DNA from 3 places in the Pseudomonas sp. KB-10 genome. Region 3 is predicted to be linked to each of the others. Evidence: predicted binding sites of a transcription regulator. Region 3 holds the regulator's gene; each other region holds the start of a gene.
What was found. The regulator FliA, encoded in region 3, starts transcription of late flagellar genes. The targets are predictions, from matches to a motif close to CTAAAGTTTNNNNNNNNNNNGCCGNTAA.
Positions count from the first base shown of each region.

Region 1: DXK50_RS18260 (methyl-accepting chemotaxis protein) is a predicted target of FliA. The motif match lies at 2,104-2,131, and genes of this name have one in related genera.
Region 2: DXK50_RS00055 (methyl-accepting chemotaxis protein) is a predicted target of FliA. The motif match lies at 3,274-3,301, and genes of this name have one in related genera.

Region 1 is NZ_QYYB01000006.1:363,877-370,254, forward strand. It holds gene DXK50_RS18255 (LysR substrate-binding domain-containing protein) at 1-375, shown strand, start outside; gene DXK50_RS18260 (methyl-accepting chemotaxis protein) at 377-2,059, opposite strand; gene DXK50_RS18265 (Na+/H+ antiporter family protein) at 2,174-3,493, opposite strand; partial or broken gene DXK50_RS25555 (PDC sensor domain-containing protein) at 3,909-4,976, shown strand; partial or broken gene DXK50_RS25560 (methyl-accepting chemotaxis protein) at 5,322-5,834, shown strand; gene DXK50_RS18275 (NADPH-dependent FMN reductase) at 5,921-6,378, shown strand, end outside.
Region 2 is NZ_QYYB01000001.1:12,030-18,407, reverse strand. It holds gene DXK50_RS00070 (alpha-2-macroglobulin family protein) at 1-259, shown strand, start outside; gene DXK50_RS00065 (endonuclease domain-containing protein) at 446-784, shown strand; gene pbpC (peptidoglycan glycosyltransferase PbpC) at 818-3,190, shown strand; gene DXK50_RS00055 (methyl-accepting chemotaxis protein) at 3,392-5,323, shown strand; gene DXK50_RS00050 (GGDEF domain-containing protein) at 5,438-6,378, opposite strand, start outside.
Region 3 is NZ_QYYB01000002.1:128,767-135,144, reverse strand. It holds gene flhA (flagellar biosynthesis protein FlhA) at 1-1,174, shown strand, start outside; gene flhF (flagellar biosynthesis protein FlhF) at 1,186-2,496, shown strand; gene fleN (flagellar synthesis regulator FleN) at 2,584-3,414, shown strand; gene fliA (RNA polymerase sigma factor FliA) at 3,411-4,157, shown strand; gene DXK50_RS05605 (chemotaxis response regulator CheY) at 4,257-4,631, shown strand; gene DXK50_RS05600 (protein phosphatase CheZ) at 4,651-5,439, shown strand; gene DXK50_RS05595 (chemotaxis protein CheA) at 5,452-6,378, shown strand, end outside.

The DNA.
Region 1 (6,378 bases), on a different contig from region 3:
CTGGAGCAGCCGGAAGACCTGCAACAGCTCCCCGCCCTGGGCGCCATCAGCGCGGATCGGCGCATTCATCTGCGCTTTGAGCACAACACGACGCGGGAGTCGCGCGAGGTTGCCCTGGACGCGCGCCTGGCCGTAGACGACTTTCCCATTCGCAAGTCGGCAGCGCTGGCAGGCGTGGGCATTACCCTGCTGCCCACCACGCACTGTCACGAGGAACTGGCCGACGGTCGCCTGGTAGCGCTACTACCGAACTGGACGGTGCCGGAGGGCCACATCCAGTTGGCCTATACACATCGGCGAGGCATGTCGCCGGCGGTCCGCGCCTGGATCGAGCAGCTCAGCGACGGGTTCAGCCGCTGGAGGTTCCCGCTCTGACTCAGATGCGGAACTGACGCACCAGCGCCCCGAGGCGATCGCCGAGGCCGGCGAGGCTGCGTGCGGTCTGCGCGCCGCGCTCGGTTTCATCGGCGACGCTGTCTACGGCCACCGCGATCTGGTGCACGCTGCGGTTGATCTCCTCGGCCACCGCGGTCTGCTCCTCGGCGGCGCTGGCGATCTGCGCGTTCATGGCATTGATGGTGGCGATCAGCTGGGCGATGGCATCGAGCGATTCGCCGGCCTTGTTGGCCTGCTCGCTGGTCAGCTCACCGGCATCGCTGGAGCGACGCATCGAGGTCACCGACTCAAGCGTGCCCTTCTGCAGGCGGTCGATCATGCCCTGAATTTCCTGAGTGCTCTGCTGGGTACGGCTGGCCAGCGCACGCACTTCATCGGCGACCACGGCGAAACCACGCCCGGCCTCGCCGGCGCGAGCCGCTTCGATGGCCGCATTGAGCGCCAGAAGGTTGGTTTGCTCGGCGATGGAGCGGATCACATCAAGCACGCTGACGATCGACTGCACGTCCTGTTGCAGACTGTCGAGTGAGACGCCACTGCTGCGAATGTCATCGACCAGGGAGTGAATGCGCTGGATGCTGCCGTCGACCACGCTCTTCGCAGCCTGGCCCTCGCGATCGGTTTGCTGCGCGGCTTCGGCTGCATTCTGCGCGCTCTTCGCCACTTCGTGGGCGGCCGCCGACATTTCGTTGATCGCCGTGGCCACCTGGTCGGTTTCGTGACGCTGCTGCGCCATGGCTTGCTCAGAGCGCTGCGCCTGCTCCGCGACCTGCCCTACCAGGCTGGTCAACTGTCCGGTCATGTCGACGATCTGCCGCACCAGATCATGGATCTTCTCGACGAAGCGGTTGAAGGAGCCAGCCAACTCACCCAGCTCGTCCTGACTGGTGACCGGCAAACGCCGGGTGAGGTCACCCTCTCCTGCGGCAATATCATCGAGATTGGCCTTGATCTGTTGCAGCGGACGCAGAAAGGCATTGCCCACCCACACGCCGATCACACCGAACACCAGCAGCAGAATCGCTGCCACGACCATGATGCTGGTGATGATGGTGCCGATGCGCTCGTCGATATCCTCTTCAACCTCCCTGATCCCCGCTTCGACGCCGTCGAGATTAAGCGCAGTGCCAAGCGCCATATCCCACTTCGGCAGGTAATAGCTGTAGGCAAGCTTGGGCACCATTACCGATTCATTGCCCGGTAGTGGCGAGGAATAGTTGACGAAGTAGCTGTTGTTCTTCGCCACGTTGACCAGTTCGCGGTTGATGTACACCCCGTTCGGGTCGCGACGGTCGGCCAGGCTTTTGCCGACGTCCACGGGGCTATCGCCACGAAACAGGCGCACCACGTTGGAGTCGTGGCCGAAGAAATAGCCGTCGGCGCCATATTTGATCTTGGAGAGGATGGCGATGGCCTGTTCGCGACTGGCCATGTCGCCCTGCGCTGCCCCATCGTAAAGCCCCTTCACCGAGCCAAGGGCGATCTGCATGTAGTGCTCGAGCTCGCTGCGCTTTTCCTGCAGCAGGCGCTCACGCGTCTCGGCCACTTCATCGGCAGCCAGGCTTTGCAACACCCTCGCCGCCGTACCGCTGAGCACCAGCGCGAAGAGGATGACCGGAACCAGCGCAAGCAGTATCACCTTGGTTTTCAATGTGAGGCGCATTCTTGTTGTCCTTGTTATACAGAGCCAAAAACGGGGCTACCGATATATCGGCAGCCCCGTGGAAGAATTAAGCGACCCAAGGCGCCGAGAACTTAACCCGGCGCATTCACGCCATTACAGGATCATAGCGGCCGCCCAACCGAACGCCAGCAGCGGCAGGTTGTAGTGCAGGAAGGTGGGCACCACGCTGTCCCAGATGTGATTGTGCTGACCGTCGGCATTGAGTCCTGAGGTCGGCCCCAGGGTCGAGTCCGAAGCGGGCGAACCGGCATCGCCCAGAGCGCCGGCGGTGCCAACGATGCAAACGATGGCCAGCGGGCTGAAACCCAGCAGTACACCGAGCGGCACGAAGATCGCCGCGATAATCGGGATGGTCGAAAATGAAGACCCGATCCCCATGGTCACCAGCAGTCCGACCAGCAACATCAGCAGCGCGCCGACTGCCTTGTTATGGCCGATCAGAGCTGCCGCGCTGTCGACCAGCGAGTTGACCTCACCGGTGGTCTTCATGACTTCGGCAAAGCCGGAGGCCGCGATCATGATGAAACCGATCATGGCCATCATTTTCATGCCTTCGGTGAACAGGCCATCGGCCTCCTTCCAGCGCACCACGCCGGAGACCGAAAAAATCACGAAACCGGCCAGCGCGCCGATGATCATAGAATCCAGCCATAGCTGCACAATGAACGCTGCGGCAACGGCCAGCCCCGCCACCAACAGGCTCAATGGGTTGTACTGCGCATCCAGCTGTTCGCTCTGCGCAACTTTTTCCAGGTCATAGACCCGTTTGCCACGATAGCTGAACAATACCGCGACGAGCAGACCGAAGAGCATGCCCAGCGCCGGAATGGCCATGGCCTGAGCGATGCTGACGCCCGTGACGTCGACACCGGACTTGGCCACATTGGCCAGCAGGATTTCGTTGAGGAAGATGCCGCCAAAACCTACCGGCAGGAACATGTAGGGGGTAATCAGACCGAAGGTCAGTACACAGGCGATCAGGCGGCGGTCCAGCTGCAACTTGCTCAGCACGTAGAGCAGCGGCGGGACCAGCAACGGAATGAAGGCGATATGGATCGGCAACAGATTCTGCGAGGAGATGGCGACCGCCAGTAGCAGGACGATCAGTAACCATTTCAGCGCACTACCGGCACCTGCCTGCTGCCTTTCGACCAGCGTCAGCGCCCTGTCCGCCAGAGCATGCGCCAGACCGGACTTGGCGATGGCCACAGCGAAAGCGCCGAGCAGCGCGTAGGACAAGGCGACCGTCGCCCCGCCGCCGAGCCCCTGATTGAACGCCTGCAGCGTTCCCTCGACACCCAGACCGCCAAGCAGCCCACCCACCAGGGCTCCGACAATCAGCGCCACTACCACGTGTACGCGGCAGAGGCTCAGGACGAGCATGATGCCGACCGCGGCTATTACAGCATTCATAAATAACCCACCTGCACGGCGCCAGCAGGGCCGGCGCAAAAAGCCGCGTACTGTGCCGTATGCGAACTATCCTGTCAAAAAGAGCGATCGTTCAGAATCCAGATCAATCCGTGCATAATCCCGAGCAAGATTCTTTCTATCAAGAAAGCGCCCCGCGCACCGATAACCGTATCAGCCATATAGAAAGGAACACACCATGCTGTTCAGCCGTCTTTCGATCCAATGGAAGATCACACTGCTCGCCGGCCTCTGCCTGCTCGCCATCGTCACGCTGTTGGTGGGTGCCTCGCAGTATCAGTCCAGCCGTAGCGCCAGCCTGGTGCGCGAGGCCAGCTCCAGCATGCTGGAAGAAAGCGCGACGCTGCGCCTGAAAGCACGCAGCGAATTGCAGGCGATCCGTATCCAGCGCTACTTCATGGACGCCTATCAGTACGGCAAGGGATTTTCTCGGCAGATCCTGTTCCTGCGCGAACAGGCCGAGAAACGTTTTCTCGATGCGTTCGATCTGCGTGAAGACTTGAACCGGCAAGTGCGCAGCAGCCTGGAAGCCAATCCGGATCTGCTCGGCCTGTATCTGGTATTTGAGCCCAACGCCCTGGATGGCAAGGATGAGCTGTTCGCCGACCAACCCGACCTCAGTAGCAATGACCGCGGACGCTTCGCCCTGTACTGGGCGCAGCCTACGGCCGGCCAACTGGAAGCCGAGGTGATGAACGAAGAGCTGCTCGGCGACACCACGCCCGGTACCAATGGCGTTGCTTATAACGCCTGGTACACCTGCCCGCGCGAAACGCGCCAGCCCTGCGTACTGGAACCGTATTACGACGACGTCGACGGCCAAAGGACGTTGATGACCAGCATCGCTTTCCCGCTGGAGCTCGAAGGCAAGATTATCGGCGTGATGGGCGTGGATATCAGCCTGGCCAGCCTGCAGCAGATCAGCCAGGAGGCCAACAGCGAGCTGTACAACGGACAAGGACACGTCAGCATTTTCAGCCCCGGCGCCTTGCTCGCCGGGCATAGCCGTGACGGTAGCTTGCTGAGTCAACCGGTCGAGCAACCATTCCGTGATCATGCCAGCGAACTGCGCGGCCTCATTCAAAGCGGCAGTGCTGCCGAGTTGAAGCATGGCGACATGCTCCGCGAGCTGAGTCCCTTCAAGCCGATTCCCGAGTCCAAGCCCTGGACAGTTCTGCTTGAAGTTCCTCAGAGCGTCCTGCTCGAGCGCGCGACCAAACTGGGCGCTCAACTGGATGCGAACCGCGCTAGCGACAGCCTCGCGGCGCTGGTGATGGGTCTTGTCGCCGGATTGGCCGGGCTCGTACTGATGTGGCTGACGGCGCGCGGGGTGACGCGACCGATTCTCGGCGTAGCCGCCATGCTCAAGGATATCGCCAGCGGCGAAGGCGACCTGACCCGCCGCCTGCAGTACGCCAGGCAGGACGAACTGGGCGAGCTGGCCGGCTGGTTCAACCGCTTCCTCGACAAACTTCAGCCGATCATCGCCGATGTGAAGAGCAGTGTGATCGACGCGCGTGGCACCGCCGACAAATCCGCTGCCATTGCCAGCCAGACCAGCGCCGGCATGCAGCAGCAGTACCGCGAGGTCGACCAGGTGGCGACCGCGTTCCAGGAGATGAGTGCCACTGCGCAGGACGTCGCGCACAACGCCGCACAAGCTGCAGAAGCGGCACGCAATGCCGACCTGGCCAGTCGCGAGGGCCTGCAGGTGATCGACCGCACCACCAGCACCATCGACCTGCTCGCCAATGAAATGAACGTAGCCATGCAGGAAGTCGAAGGCCTGGCCAGCAGCAGTGAGCAGATCGGCTCGGTGCTCGAGGTTATTCGCTCGATTGCCGAGCAGACCAACCTCCTCGCCCTCAATGCCGCCATTGAGGCTGCCCGCGCCGGTGAAGCCGGCCGGGGCTTCGCCGTGGTCGCCGACGAAGTGCGCAACCTGGCCAAACGCACCCAGGATTCGGTCGAGGAAATTCGCCAGGTCATCGAAGGCCTGCAAAACGGCACCCGCGAAGTGGTCAGCACCATGCACAGCAGCCATCGCCAGGCCCAGGGCAGTGTCGAACAGGTACAACAGGCCGTGGCCGCGCTGCAGCGAATCAGCCAGGCGGTCAGCACCATTACCGAGATGAACCTGCAAATCGCCAGCGCCGCGGAGGAGCAGAGCTCGGTGGCCGAGGAGATCAACCGCAACGTTGCATCGATTCGCGACGTCACCGAAGCCATCACCGCCCAGGCTGACGAATCGGCACAGGTGAGCCAGAACCTTAACCGGCTGGCCAATCACCAGCAGAGCCTGATGGACCAGTTCCGCGTTTGACGTCAAATCATCCCTGATCTGGCGGCACTTCCCTTGCGGCGCAGGCAGGCAATCGCCTAGCCTGCGTTCTTTTTTGGGGAAGTAGCATGCTCAATATCGCCTTGGTCGCCGGCTCCAGTCGTAACAACAGCCAATCGGGAAAGGTCGCCCGCGTACTGCGTCAGCGCCTGATCGAGATGGGGCAAACCACTCAGGGCACCAGCAGCATCATCGATCTGGGCCTCGCCCCGCTGCCGCTCTGGCCGGCCGAAGATGCCGGCCCCTGGTCCATGTATCAGCAGCAATTGGCGGCAGCCGACGCGGTAGTGATCATCGCTCCGGAGTGGAACGGCATGGCCTGTCCGGCCATCAAGAATTTCTTCATCTACGCCAGCAAGGCCGAGCTCGGCCATAAACCCGGCCTGTTGGTTGGCGTTTCCTCCGGAATCGGCGGCGCCTATCCCATCGGTGAGCTGCGCGCCTCCAGTTACAAGAACTGCCGCCTGTGCTACCTGCCGGAGCATCTGATCGTGCGTCAGGTCGAGAAGGTGCTGAACGGTCCGCA
Region 2 (6,378 bases), on a different contig from region 3:
CGACGACGCCGGCAGCAACGTCAAGGAGTGGCGCCAGTCGATGCAGAACGCGCGGATCAAGCATCAGGAATATCGCGGCGACCGCTACGTGGCAGCGGTGGACGTGGATGATTACGGCACTACCCATCTGCTCTACCTGGCCCGCGCGGTGACGCCTGGCAGCTACCGCGTACCGCCACCTCAGGTGGAGTCGATGTACCGGCCGAGCTGGCAGGCACTGGGAAGCGCGCCGTCTTCGCTGGTGGTGAGGGGGCGTTAAAAGCGGCCCTCTCCCCAACCCTCTCCCAAAAATGGGAGAGGGAGCCGATCGTGTCAGCTGTCAGATGTGCGTCACACGGCTTGCAAGGCAGGGTGCACTCGGTATCAGGCTTACCTCATATAGCTCCCTCTCCCGCTTGCGGGAGAGGGGCTGGGGGAGAGGGCAAAACAGGTTCAAGGAGGAACCATGACCTTACTCGACAACGCCAAACGCCTTAGGCACGAGATGACCGATGCCGAGCAACGGCTGTGGTATTACCTGCGCGCTCACCGTTTCCTAGGCCTGAAGTTCAAACGGCAGAAACCCATTGGCCCCTATATCGTCGACTTCATCTGCACCGAACGCTGGCTGGTCATCGAGCTGGACGGTGGCCAACACCAGCAGCAGACGGAATACGACCAGCAACGTGAGCATTATCTGGAGAGTCGAGGCTATCGTGTCCTGCGTTTCTGGAATCATCAGGTGCTGGCCGAAACGGAGGCTGTACTTGAGCAGATTCGCCAGGTTGCTCGTCCTGATGAATAGCTGCGTCTTCGCTGGGGTGGTGCGGGTGTCGATATGACCGAGGCCAAACACCGAACGGCTCCCCTCTCCCGCTTGCGGGAGAGGGGCTGGGGGAGAGGGCTGCGAGCGCTCCTTATCCTCCTGCTTCCCCTGGCCCTGCTCTGGCTAGCCGACCGCCTCTTCCCGCTGCCCCTGCCCGAAGACGACCTGGCCCGCGTGGTGTTGGCCGAAGACGGCACGCCATTGTGGCGTTTCGCCGACCGTGACGGCGTATGGCGCTACCCGGTGACGCCGGACGAGGTCTCACCCTATTACCTGGAAGCGCTGCTGACGTACGAAGACCGCTGGTTCCGCCAGCACCCCGGGGTCAACCCGCTAGCCCTGGGGCGTGCGGCCTGGCAGAACCTGAACGGCGGGCGTGTGGTGTCCGGCGGCAGTACGCTGTCGATGCAGGTGGCGCGCCTACTCGATCCGCACGGGCGTGACCTGCCTGGCAAACTCAAGCAGCTTTGGCGCACCGCGCAGCTGGAGTGGCACCTGTCCAAGGACGAGATACTCACGCTCTATCTCAATCGCGCGCCCTTCGGTGGCACCTTGCAGGGCGTTGCCGCCGCAAGTTGGAGCTATCTGGGCAAGCCACCAAGCCAGCTCACCCGCGCCGATGCTGCGCTGCTTGCCGTATTGCCGCAGGCGCCCAGCCGCTTGCGCCCTGATCGCCACCCCGAGCGCGCCCAGGCGGCGCGCGACAAGGTGCTCAGGCGCCTGGGTGAGTTTCAGGTGTGGCCGCAGATCCAGGTGGACGAAGCGCTGGAAGAGCCGGTATTTCTCGCGCCGCGCCGCGAGCCGAGCCTGGCGCCCTTGCTGGCGCGGCGGTTGAACCGTGCCGGCAGCCCGCCGCTGATTCGCACCACCCTCGATGCCGGTTTGCAGCTGCGCCTGGAAGACCTGCTGCTGGGCTGGCGCGCGCGCCTGCCCGAGCGCACCTCGGCGGCGATTCTGGTGGTGGAGCACGAGAGCATGGCGGTGCGCGCCTATCTTGGCTCGGTGGATATCGCTGACACCTCGCGCTTTGGCCACGTCGACATGGTGCGCGCCCTGCGTTCGCCCGGCTCGACGCTCAAACCCTTTCTTTACGGCATGGCGCTGGATGCCGGGCTGATCCACTCCGAGTCGCTGCTGCAGGACGTGCCGCGGCATTACGGCGACTACCGCCCCGGCAACTTCGCCGCCGGGTTCATCGGCCCGGTGTCGGCCAGCGAGGCGCTGGCCACCTCGCTCAACCTGCCGGCCGTGCAGCTGCTCGAAGCCTACGGCCCGAAGCGTTTTGCCGGCGAGCTGCGCAGCGCGGGGCTGCCGATCCGTCTGCCGGCGCTGGCCGAGCCCAACCTGGCGCTGATCCTTGGTGGCGGTGGCTCGCGGCTGGAATCGCTGGTGGCCGGTTACAGCGCCTTCGCCCGCGGTGGTATGGCGGCCCGCGCGCGCCTGCAGCCAGACGATGAATTACGTGAGCGCCGTCTGCTGTCACCCGGTTCGGCCTGGATCATCCGGCGCATCCTCAGCGGCCAGGCGCGGCCGGATCGCGACCCGCGCGCACAGCTGGCACAGCGCCCGACCCTGGCCTGGAAGACCGGCACCAGCTATGGCTTTCGCGACGCCTGGGCCATTGGCGTCGGGCCGCGCCATCTGATCGGCATCTGGATCGGTCGACCGGACGGCACCCCGGTGCCCGGCCAGTTCGGTCTGGCCTCGGCTGCGCCGCTGTTGCTGCAGGTGCATGATCTGCTGGTCAATCGCGATAGCCAGCGCGGCATCGCCGCACCGGCCGATCCGCAGCCGGCCGAGGTTGGCGTGGCCGCCATCTGCTGGCCGCTGGGGCAGCCAATGAGCAGGGACGATCCCAACTGCCGACGCCTGCGCTTCGCCTGGACGCTGGAGGGCACCACGCCACCGACCTTGCAGGCTGCCGATCAGCCGCTGGGCAGTGGCCTGCGCGAACGTTACTGGGTCAATGCCGAGGGACAGCGCGTCGGGCCCACCTGCGTAGGCGCCGAGACGCGTGAGCTGGTGTTGTGGCCGGCACCGCTGGAACCCTGGCTGCCACGTCGGGAGCGGCGCTTGGCGCGCTTGCCTGCTGTCGATCCGAGTTGTCCACCGCCAGGCAGCAGCCAGGTAGCGCCCCTTTCCATTGTCGGCGTGCGCGATGGTGATCGCTTGCGCCGGCCGCAGGGCAATCATGAACCGCTGCGCCTCAGCCTTTCGGCTCTGGGCGGCAATGGCCGACGCTGGTGGTTTGTCGATGGTCAGCCACTGGGTGACAGTGCTCAGGATGCGCCCTTCAGCCATGCCTTCGACAGCGGCAGGCACCAGCTCAGTGTGCTCGACGAAGGCGGCCAGACCGCTCGTCTGGAATTCAGCGTAGGGCCCTGACTGGATTCGCTGGCGAAGCTGCAAGCCGCGGCCGCTCTGTTCCGAGCGCCCGGCTAGCGCAGCGAATCATCCGGTATTGGTGAATAAAGCTTGGTCATGAACCGCCGATATGGAATCTGGCGGTAACCTAATTGCAATTTGTGTACATTTTTGTATCCAATTGTCCGGCCAAACTCCAAACCACCACCGGGAGAAGCTTCCATGCGCCTCTGGCAACGCAGTATTCAGTGGCAATTGATCCTCAGCATGGGTGCGGCCCTGTTGGCCAGCATTCTCATCGTCGTCGGCATCTACTCCGCGGTGGTCGACCGCCTGACCGAGCGCTACCTGATCGATGAAGCGCTGCCAGCTCGGGTGCTGGCGATCCGTAACGACCTGGAACGCGTGCTTACCGCGCCGATCACCGCCAACGCCTCCATTGCCGAGAACAGTCTGGTGCAGGACTGGCTGGCTGCAGGTGAGGACGCCGCGAGACGTGACGAGTTCGCCCGTTATCTCGAAGGCGTGCGTGCACAGCAGAACGCCATGACCACGTCCATCGTTGCCCTGGCCAGCGGCAACTACACCACTGGCGAAGGCCTGATGCGCACGCTCGACCGCAATCAGGCGGAGAACCAGTGGTTCTATCGCCTGGTCGACGGTGATCGTGATCGCGTGCTGGAAATCGACATCGACAAGACCACGCGCCTGCCCACGCTGTTCATCAATCAGCGCATCAAGCGTGGCGGCAAGACGCTCGGTGTCGCCGGCCTGGGCTACGACCTGGCGGACATGTCGAGAATGATCAGCGACTTTCGCTTTGGTGAGCGCGGGCAGGTATTTCTGATCGACAGCCAGGGCAACGTCAAGGTGCACCCGCGGTCCGAGCTGAGCGGCAATGGCAAGCTTGATGAGCTGTTCGGTGCCGATGCCAGCCGCCAGGTGCTCAGCGGCGACAGCCGTGCGGTGCGCTTCGAACGCGATGGCGAGACCTTTCTTGCCGTGGCGCAGAAATTCGCCAGTATCGACTGGTTGCTGGTCAGCCAGGTGCCGGAGGCCGAAGTCTACGCCGAGGCCCGTCAGGCGCTGCTGATGACCAGCCTGATCGGCGTGGCTGTGGCGCTGCTGTTCCTTGGCCTGGTGGTGCTGCTGGCGCGTGGCCTGGTACGGCCGATCCGTCAGGTGACCCAGGCCCTGGTGGAAATCGGTGGGGGTGGCGGTGATCTGACACGGCGCCTCGATGAATCGCGGGCTGATGAACTGGGCGATCTGGCCCGTGGCTTCAACCGTTTTCTCGCCAGCCAGCGTGACCTGATCGGCGATGTGCTGGCCACCAGCGAGCGGCTGCGTACCGCGGTCAGCCAGGTCGCGCGGGTGGTGGAGAACACCGCCGGACGCGCGGGCCAGCAGCAGGAAATGACCGATATGGTGGCCACCGCCGTGAACGAGATGGGCCTGACCGTGCAGGAAATCGCGCGTAACGCCAGCGATGCTGCACAGTCCTCGCACAGCGCCCGCGAGGAAGCGCAGAGTGCGCGTCAGGTGGTCGGGCAGTCCATCGCCCATATCGAACGGATGTCCGCCGACATCGGCAGTGCCGCCGAGGCGGTGAGCGAGCTGGCCGAGCAGGTCGCCTCCATCGACCAGGTGCTGGCGGTGATCCGTGGCATTTCCGAGCAGACCAACCTGCTGGCGCTCAATGCCGCCATCGAGGCGGCGCGGGCCGGAGAAATGGGGCGCGGTTTTGCGGTCGTGGCTGACGAAGTGCGCACCCTGGCCAGCCGTACCCAGGCCTCGACCGACGAGATCCAGCAGATGATTCAGCGCCTCAAGCAGGGCGCGGAAACCGCAGTCAGCTCGATGCATGCCGGCCAGTCGGCTACCAGCACCGGCGTCGAATCCAGTCAGCGTACAGGCCAGTCGCTCGGGGCGATCACTTCGCAAGTCGAGCGCATCAGCGACATGAACACCCAGGTGGCCGCAGCCACCGAAGAGCAAAGCTCGGTGACCGAGGAGATCAACCGCAACGTGCAGGGCATCGCCGACCTGGCACATGCCACCGCCGGTGAAGTGCACGCCTGTCGTGAGGATTGCCAGACGCTGAGCCGCCTGGCCGAGGACCTGACCGTGCAAATGGGCAAGTTCCGCCTTTAGGCTTGACGGTTTTCAACGGTGTGGTGCGCAGCGATTAGCGCCGACGATCTGCTGGGGCGCGCAGCCTGGTCGGCCCCCAGCCAAAGGCCTGCCTGATGCCGAGGCAGGCGGGCCTCAATGATCGGCCGCCACCAGTCTGTTGCGGCCCTCACGCTTGGCGCGGTAAAGCGCCTCGTCGACGCGCTTGAAGAAGGCGTCGGCGTCGCCATCGTGGCGGCTGCTGAAACAGCCGACGCCGAGGCTGGTGGTCAGCGCCAGGTGCTGACCGGCCAATAGCAGGCCTTCGCTTTCCAGCTCCTGACGAAACTGCTCGGCCAGGTCCAGGGCCTGGGCCAGCGGGGTGCCCGGCAGCAGCACACCGAACTCCTCGCCGCCCAGGCGCAGCAGCGCGTCGCCATCGCGGCGAAACACCTTGCGCATGCGCTCGGCGAAGGCACTCAGGCAGGCGTCGCCTCCGGCGTGGCCGCGTTCGTCGTTGACCTTCTTGAAGAAATCGATGTCCATCAGCACCAGCGACAGTGGCTCGCCCTGGCGCACCGCGTTGGCCACCAGGCTGGGGAACAGATTGTTGAATTGATAGCGGTTGCCCAGCTGAGTCAGGCTGTCGGTGCGACTGAGCAGGTCGAGCTGGCTCTGCTGTTCCAGCAGCTTCAGCTCGAGGTCGAGGGTGGCGCGGTATTCACGATGATTGCGACCGAGCACCAGCACCAGATAACCGAGGTAAAAGGCCAGGGTGGTAAACATCGCGTATTGTTGCTGCCAGTTCAGGGCCATGACAGCCAGGCCTGGCAGGTAGAGCAGCCCCAGCGCCAGCAGCGCGCGACCGCGGCGCATGGCGAAGTTGAAGGTCATCGCCGTGCTGAATGCCACCGTGGCCAGGGTGGCGACCATTTCCGAATCGGTATAGGCGTCGCTGTAAAGGGCCAGGGCGTGGGCCTGGCCCCAGCACAGCGCGGTCAGGAGGATCAGCCCCCAGTGACGATCCAGCCAGCGCTGTAACTGTTCGGGGCTGTCGAGGCCATCGGGACGATGCAGCAGACGCGCAGCGAGAAGTG
Region 3 (6,378 bases):
CCTGCTCGCCGCTGGCGGCGCCTACTGGATCGCGCACAAGAACCGCAAGGCCAAGGAAGCCGAGGTCAAGGAGGTCCAGCGCCAGCAGGAGCTGCTTCCGGCGCAGAAGGCGCAGGAGGTCAAGGAGTTGGGGTGGGACGACGTCACTCCGGTGGACATGGTTGGCCTGGAAGTGGGCTACCGTCTGATCCCGTTGGTCGACCGCAATCAGGGTGGCCAACTGCTGGCGCGGATCAAGGGCGTACGCAAGAAGCTCTCGCAGGAGATGGGCTTTCTCATGCCCTCGGTGCATATCCGCGACAACCTCGATCTGGCGCCCAATGCCTATCGTCTGACGCTGATGGGCGTTAGTGTCGCCGAAGCGGAGGTCTATCCAGACCGCGAATTGGCGATCAACCCCGGTCAGGTATTCGGCCCGCTCAATGGCATCGCCGCCAAGGATCCGGCGTTCGGCCTGGAAGCGGTGTGGATAGATCCGAGTCAGCGGGATCAGGCGCAATCGCTGGGTTACACCGTGGTCGATGCCAGCACCGTGGTTGCCACCCATCTCAACCAGATCCTGCACAAGCACGCCCATGAGCTGCTCGGGCACGAGGAAGTGCAGCAGCTCATGCAGCTGCTGGCCAAGAGCTCGCCGAAGCTGGCCGAGGAGCTGGTGCCGGGGCTGGTGTCGCTGTCGACCCTGCTCAAGGTGCTGCAGGCGCTGTTGCAGGAGCAGGTGCCGGTGCGCGATATCCGCACCATTGCCGAGGCCATCGCCAACGTCGCGCCAAAGAGTCAAGATCCCGCCGCTATGGTCGCTGCTGTTCGCGTGTCACTGGCCCGCGCCATCGTGCAAAGCATTGTGGGACTAGAGCCGGAGCTGCCTGTGATCACCCTTGAGCCAAGGTTGGAACAGATATTGCTCAATAGTCTGCAGAAGGCCGGTCAGGGCAGCGAGGATGGCATCCTCCTCGAACCTGGCATGGCCGAGAAGCTGCAGCGTTCCCTGGTGGAAGCGGCGCAGCGCCAGGAAATGCTCGGCAAACCGGTGATTCTGCTGGTGGCCGGACCGGTCCGGGCGATGCTGTCGCGCTTCGCGCGGCTGGCGGTTCCCAGCATGCATGTGCTGGCGTACCAGGAAATTCCGGACAACAAGCAGGTCACCATAGTCGCTACGGTTGGCCAGAACTGAGGTAAAGGGTCATGCAGGTCAAACGCTTCTTCGCCGCCGATATGCGGACCGCCATGAAACTGGTGCGTGACGAACTGGGCGCTGATGCCTCGATCATCGGCAATCGTCGCGTCGCCGGTGGCGTCGAGCTGACTGCCGCGCTGGATTACCAGGCGCCGGCGCCGGTACGTCCGAACCCGGCGCTGGAAGCCGAGCTGCGCAAGACCCAGGCGCGCATCGCCAGTGCCCAGGCCGAGCTGACCACCCGTGCCGAGCAGGATGCCGGCAAGGACCGCCAACTGTTTGCCAACGAATCCCTGCTGGCGCCCGAGTTGCCAGCGACGCCGGTCAAGCCGCAGCGCCCGGTCGAGGCCGTTGCACCTGCCGCACCGTCGGTCGATCCGCGTGCGCTGGATGCCATGCGCTTCGAGCTCAACGGCTTGCGTGAGCTGATCGAAGTGCAGCTGGGCTCCATCGCCTGGGGGCAATTGCAGAGTCGCCGTCCGCAGCAGGCCAACCTGTGGCGTCGCCTGCAACGCATGGGACTGTCTGCCGAACTGTCGCAGGCCTTGCTGGGCAAGGTCGCTGGGGTCGCTGAGCCGCGCCAGGCCTGGCGTATGTTGCTGGCGCATCTGGCGCATGCAATCAAGACGCCCAAGGTCGAGCCGCTGGAAGAGGGCGGGGTGATCGCGCTGGTCGGTCCGGCCGGCATGGGCAAGACCACTACGCTGGCCAAGCTGGCCGCACGCTATGTGCTTAAGTATGGCGCGCAGCAGGTCGCTCTGGTGAGCATGGACAGCTTCCGTATCGGCGCGCAGGAGCAGCTCAAGACCTTGGGGCGTATCCTCGGCGTGTCGGTGACCCAGATCGACCCCGGTCAGTCTTTGTTGCAGGCTTTGGCGCCGCTGGCCAAGAAGCGCGTGGTGCTGGTCGACACCGCCGGCCTGCCGGGTAACGATCCGGCGCTGCGTCTGCAGCTGGAAAGCCTGGCCTCGGCACGCATCAACGCGAAAAATTATCTGGTTCTGGCGGCAACAAGTCAGAGCCAGGTGCTCAAGGCCGCCTACCATAGTTATAAGCGTTGTGGCCTCGCAGGCTGCATACTGACGAAACTGGACGAGGCTGCGAGTCTGGGAGAGGTTTTGGGTCTGGCTATAGGCCAGCAACTGCCGGTAGCCTATGTGACAGACGGGCCGCGAATTCCGGATGACCTGCAAGTGCCGCGCAGCCATCAGCTGGTCAGTCGTGCGGTAGGGCTGCAGGCTGCCGAGGAGCCGAGTGAAGATGCCATGGCGCAGATGTTCGCCGGCCTCTACCACAACCCGGCGCAGCGAGCCGGCTGAAGCGGCGAGAGTGTTGCACCCTTTCGCGTTACGCGAGAGTGAACGGCCTTCTGGTCAAGTCGAAGTTAGACAAGGTGTAGAGAGAACATGGGTATGCATCCCGTACAGGTGATCGCGGTGACCGGCGGCAAAGGTGGCGTCGGCAAGACCAATGTGTCGGTGAATCTGTCCATGGCCCTGGCCGATCTCGGCCGTCGGGTGATGCTGCTGGACGCCGACCTGGGGCTGGCCAACGTTGACGTGCTGCTGGGGTTGGCGCCCAAGCGCACGCTGGCCGATGTCATCGCGGGTGAGTGCGACCTGCGTGATGTTCTGCTGCAGGGGCCGGGCGGCATCCGTATCGTGCCGGCCGCATCCGGCACGCAGAGCATGGTCAGCCTTACGCCGATGCAGCACGCCGGCTTGATCCAGGCGTTCAGCGATATCAGCGAAAATCTTGACGTGCTAGTGATCGATACCGCTGCCGGGATCGGCGATGCGGTGGTCAGCTTCGTTCGTGCCGCTCAGGAAATCCTCGTGGTGGTATGCGACGAACCCACTTCGATCACCGACGCGTACGCCCTGATCAAGCTGCTCAACCGTGATCACGGCATCAGTCGCTTCCGTGTTCTGGCCAATATGGCCCACAGCCCGCAGGAAGGGCGCAATCTCTTTGCTAAGCTGACCAAGGTGACGGATCGCTTCCTTGATGTCGCCCTGCAGTACGTCGGTGCCGTGCCCTACGATGAATGTGTGCGTAAAGCCGTGCAGAAACAGCGCGCAGTCTATGAAGCCTTCCCTCGTTCCAAGTGCGCTCTGGCGTTCAAGGCGATTGCCCAGAAGGTTGACACCTGGCCGCTGCCGGCCAATCCCCGTGGCCATCTGGAGTTTTTCGTCGAGCGTCTGGTGCAGCAACCGACCGCAGACTCGGCCGTATGACAGCAGCCTCTGGACTTCGTATGTACAACAAGGCGCAGGCGCAGGACTCCCAGCATCAGCTGATCGAACGCTATGCCCCTCTGGTCAAGCGCATTGCTTATCACCTGCTGGCCCGTTTACCGGCCAGCGTGCAAGTCGACGATCTCATTCAGGCGGGCATGATCGGCCTGCTCGAAGCCTCACGCAAATACGACTCCGGCAAAGGTGCCAGTTTCGAAACCTTCGCCGGTATTCGTATTCGTGGCTCGATGCTCGATGAGGTGCGCAAGGGCGATTGGGCGCCGCGTTCGGTGCACCGCAACAGCCGTATGGTCAGCGATGCCATTCGCGCCGTTGAAGCGAGAACCGGGCGTGACGCTAAAGATCAGGAAGTTGCGGCCGAACTCCAATTGAGTCTGGAGGATTACTACGGCATTCTTGGCGACACTTTGGGCAGCCGCCTGTTCAGCTTCGACGACCTGTTACAGGACGGCGAGCATGGCGGGCTGCACGAAGACGCCGGGCACACCCACCTCGAACCTTCGCGGGACCTCGAAGACGAACGCTTCCAGGCGGCCTTGGCCAACGCCATCGCCGGCTTGCCGGAGCGTGAACGTCTGGTGCTAGCGCTGTATTACGATGAAGAATTGAACTTGAAGGAAATCGGTGAAGTGCTGGGGGTTAGCGAGTCGCGCGTGAGCCAGTTGCACAGTCAGTGCGCGGCGCGTTTGCGCTCGCGGCTGAGTGAATGGCGCGCTGGCTGAAGGCGGCGTACTCGCAGGCAGAAACGGTTTCATGATTAAAGGACGTAGTTGCGAGCGCAATACGTTTGGGACTGTACGGAGGTCGACTTGGACAAGAACATGAAAATCCTCATCGTTGACGATTTCTCGACGATGCGACGGATCATCAAGAACCTCTTGCGGGACTTGGGTTTCACCAACACCGCGGAAGCCGATGACGGGACTTCGGCGCTGCCGATGCTGCAAAGCGGCAGCTTCGACTTTCTGGTGACCGACTGGAACATGCCCGGCATGACCGGCATCGACCTGCTGCGTGCCGTGCGTGCCGATGAGCGTCTCAAGCACTTGCCGGTGCTGATGGTGACCGCTGAAGCCAAGCGTGATCAGATCATCGAGGCGGCCCAGGCCGGCGTGAATGGCTATGTGGTCAAACCCTTCACCGCCCAGGTGCTGAAGGAAAAGATCGAGAAGATCTTCGAGCGGGTCAACGGCTGATGCCAGCCGCGAGGGTGCTATGGAACACGATGACTCCACGCTGGGTGACCTTGAGTCGACCCTGAAAAACAACGCCCGCGATCTGGTCGACAGCCTCGAACAAGGCAATTTCGGCGCCGCGGTGCAACTGATCAACGAGCTCAACAAGGTCCGCGACCGCGGGCTTTATCACGAAGTCGGCAAACTGACCCGTGAGCTGCACAACGCTATCGTCAACTTTCAGCTCGACCCGCGTATGCCGCATGCTCAGGAGCTGTCGCAGATCGCCGACGCTACCGAACGCCTGAACTACGTCGTGACCATGACCGAGAAGGCCGCCAACCGGACCATGGATCTGGTCGAGCAGAGCGCGCCGCTGGTCAATGACCTGAGCGACGAGGCACACAGCCTGAGCGTCGAATGGGGCCGCTTCATGCGCCGCGAAATCGGTGCCGATGGCTTTCGCGAGCTGGCCAAGCGTGTCGAGCTATTCCTCGCCCGTAGCGAGCGAGACGGCGCCAAGCTTTCCGGCCACCTCAACGACATTTTGCTGGCGCAGGACTATCAGGACCTTACCGGTCAGGTGATCAAGCGTGTCACCCAGCTGGTGACCGAAGTGGAAAGCAACCTGCTCAAGCTGGTGCTTATGGCCAGCCAGGTCGACCGTTTTGCCGGCATTCAGCACGACCACGAAGTGCTGCGCGCCGAACAGGAAAAATTAAAAGAACCATCGCGGGGTGAAGGTCCGCAGATTCATGCCGATAAGCGTGATGACGTTGCCTCCAGCCAGGACGATGTCGACGACCTGCTGTCCAGTCTAGGGTTCTAAGGAGCACACAATATGAGCTTCGGCGCCGATGAAGAGATCCTCCAGGATTTCCTGGTAGAGGCCGGCGAGATTCTCGAACAGTTATCCGAACAGTTAGTCGAGCTGGAAAGCCGACCGGATGACATGAACCTGCTCAACGCCATCTTTCGCGGTTTCCATACCGTAAAGGGCGGAGCAGGCTTCCTCCAGCTCAATGAGCTGGTGGAGTGCTGCCATATCGCCGAAAACGTCTTCGACATCCTGCGCAAGGGTGAGCGTCGCGTCGATTCGGAGCTGATGGATGTGGTGCTCGAGGCTCTTGATGCAGTCAATGGCATGTTCGGCGAGGTACGTGAGCGGCGTGAGCCGACGCCCGCGTCGCCGGAACTGCTGGCGGCCTTGTCACGTCTGGCCGAGCCGGGTGGCGGCGAAGCGGCCCCTGCGCCGGTGCAGCAAGCAGAACCGGAGCCGGAGCCAGAGCCAGAGCCGGCATTCCAAGCCGCGCCCTCTGCTGCTTCGGGAGACATCACCGACAGCGAGTTCGAGCAACTGCTCGATGCGCTGGGTGACGCGCCGGCGGCCGCTCCGAGTGCGGAGAGCGCAGCCAGCGACGAGATCACTGATGACGAGTTCGAGTCGCTGCTCGACCAGCTGCACGGCAAGGGTCAGTTCTCTGGCACCGTCGAGACGCCTGCTGCTACCGTCGCTTCGGTAGCGGCTGACGCGCCGGCGGGTGACGACATCACCGACGACGAATTCGAAGCGCTGCTCGATCAGTTGCATGGCAAGGGCCAGTTCTCCGGTGCGGCAGCCGAAGTTACGGCGCCGGTGGCCGCTGCCGCAGCGCCCGCTCCGGCCAGTGACGAAATCACCGACGACGAGTTCGAGTCGCTGCTCGACCAGTTGCACGGCAAGGGCAAGTTCGTGCCGCCCAGCGAGCCCGCGCCAGCTCCTGCTGCG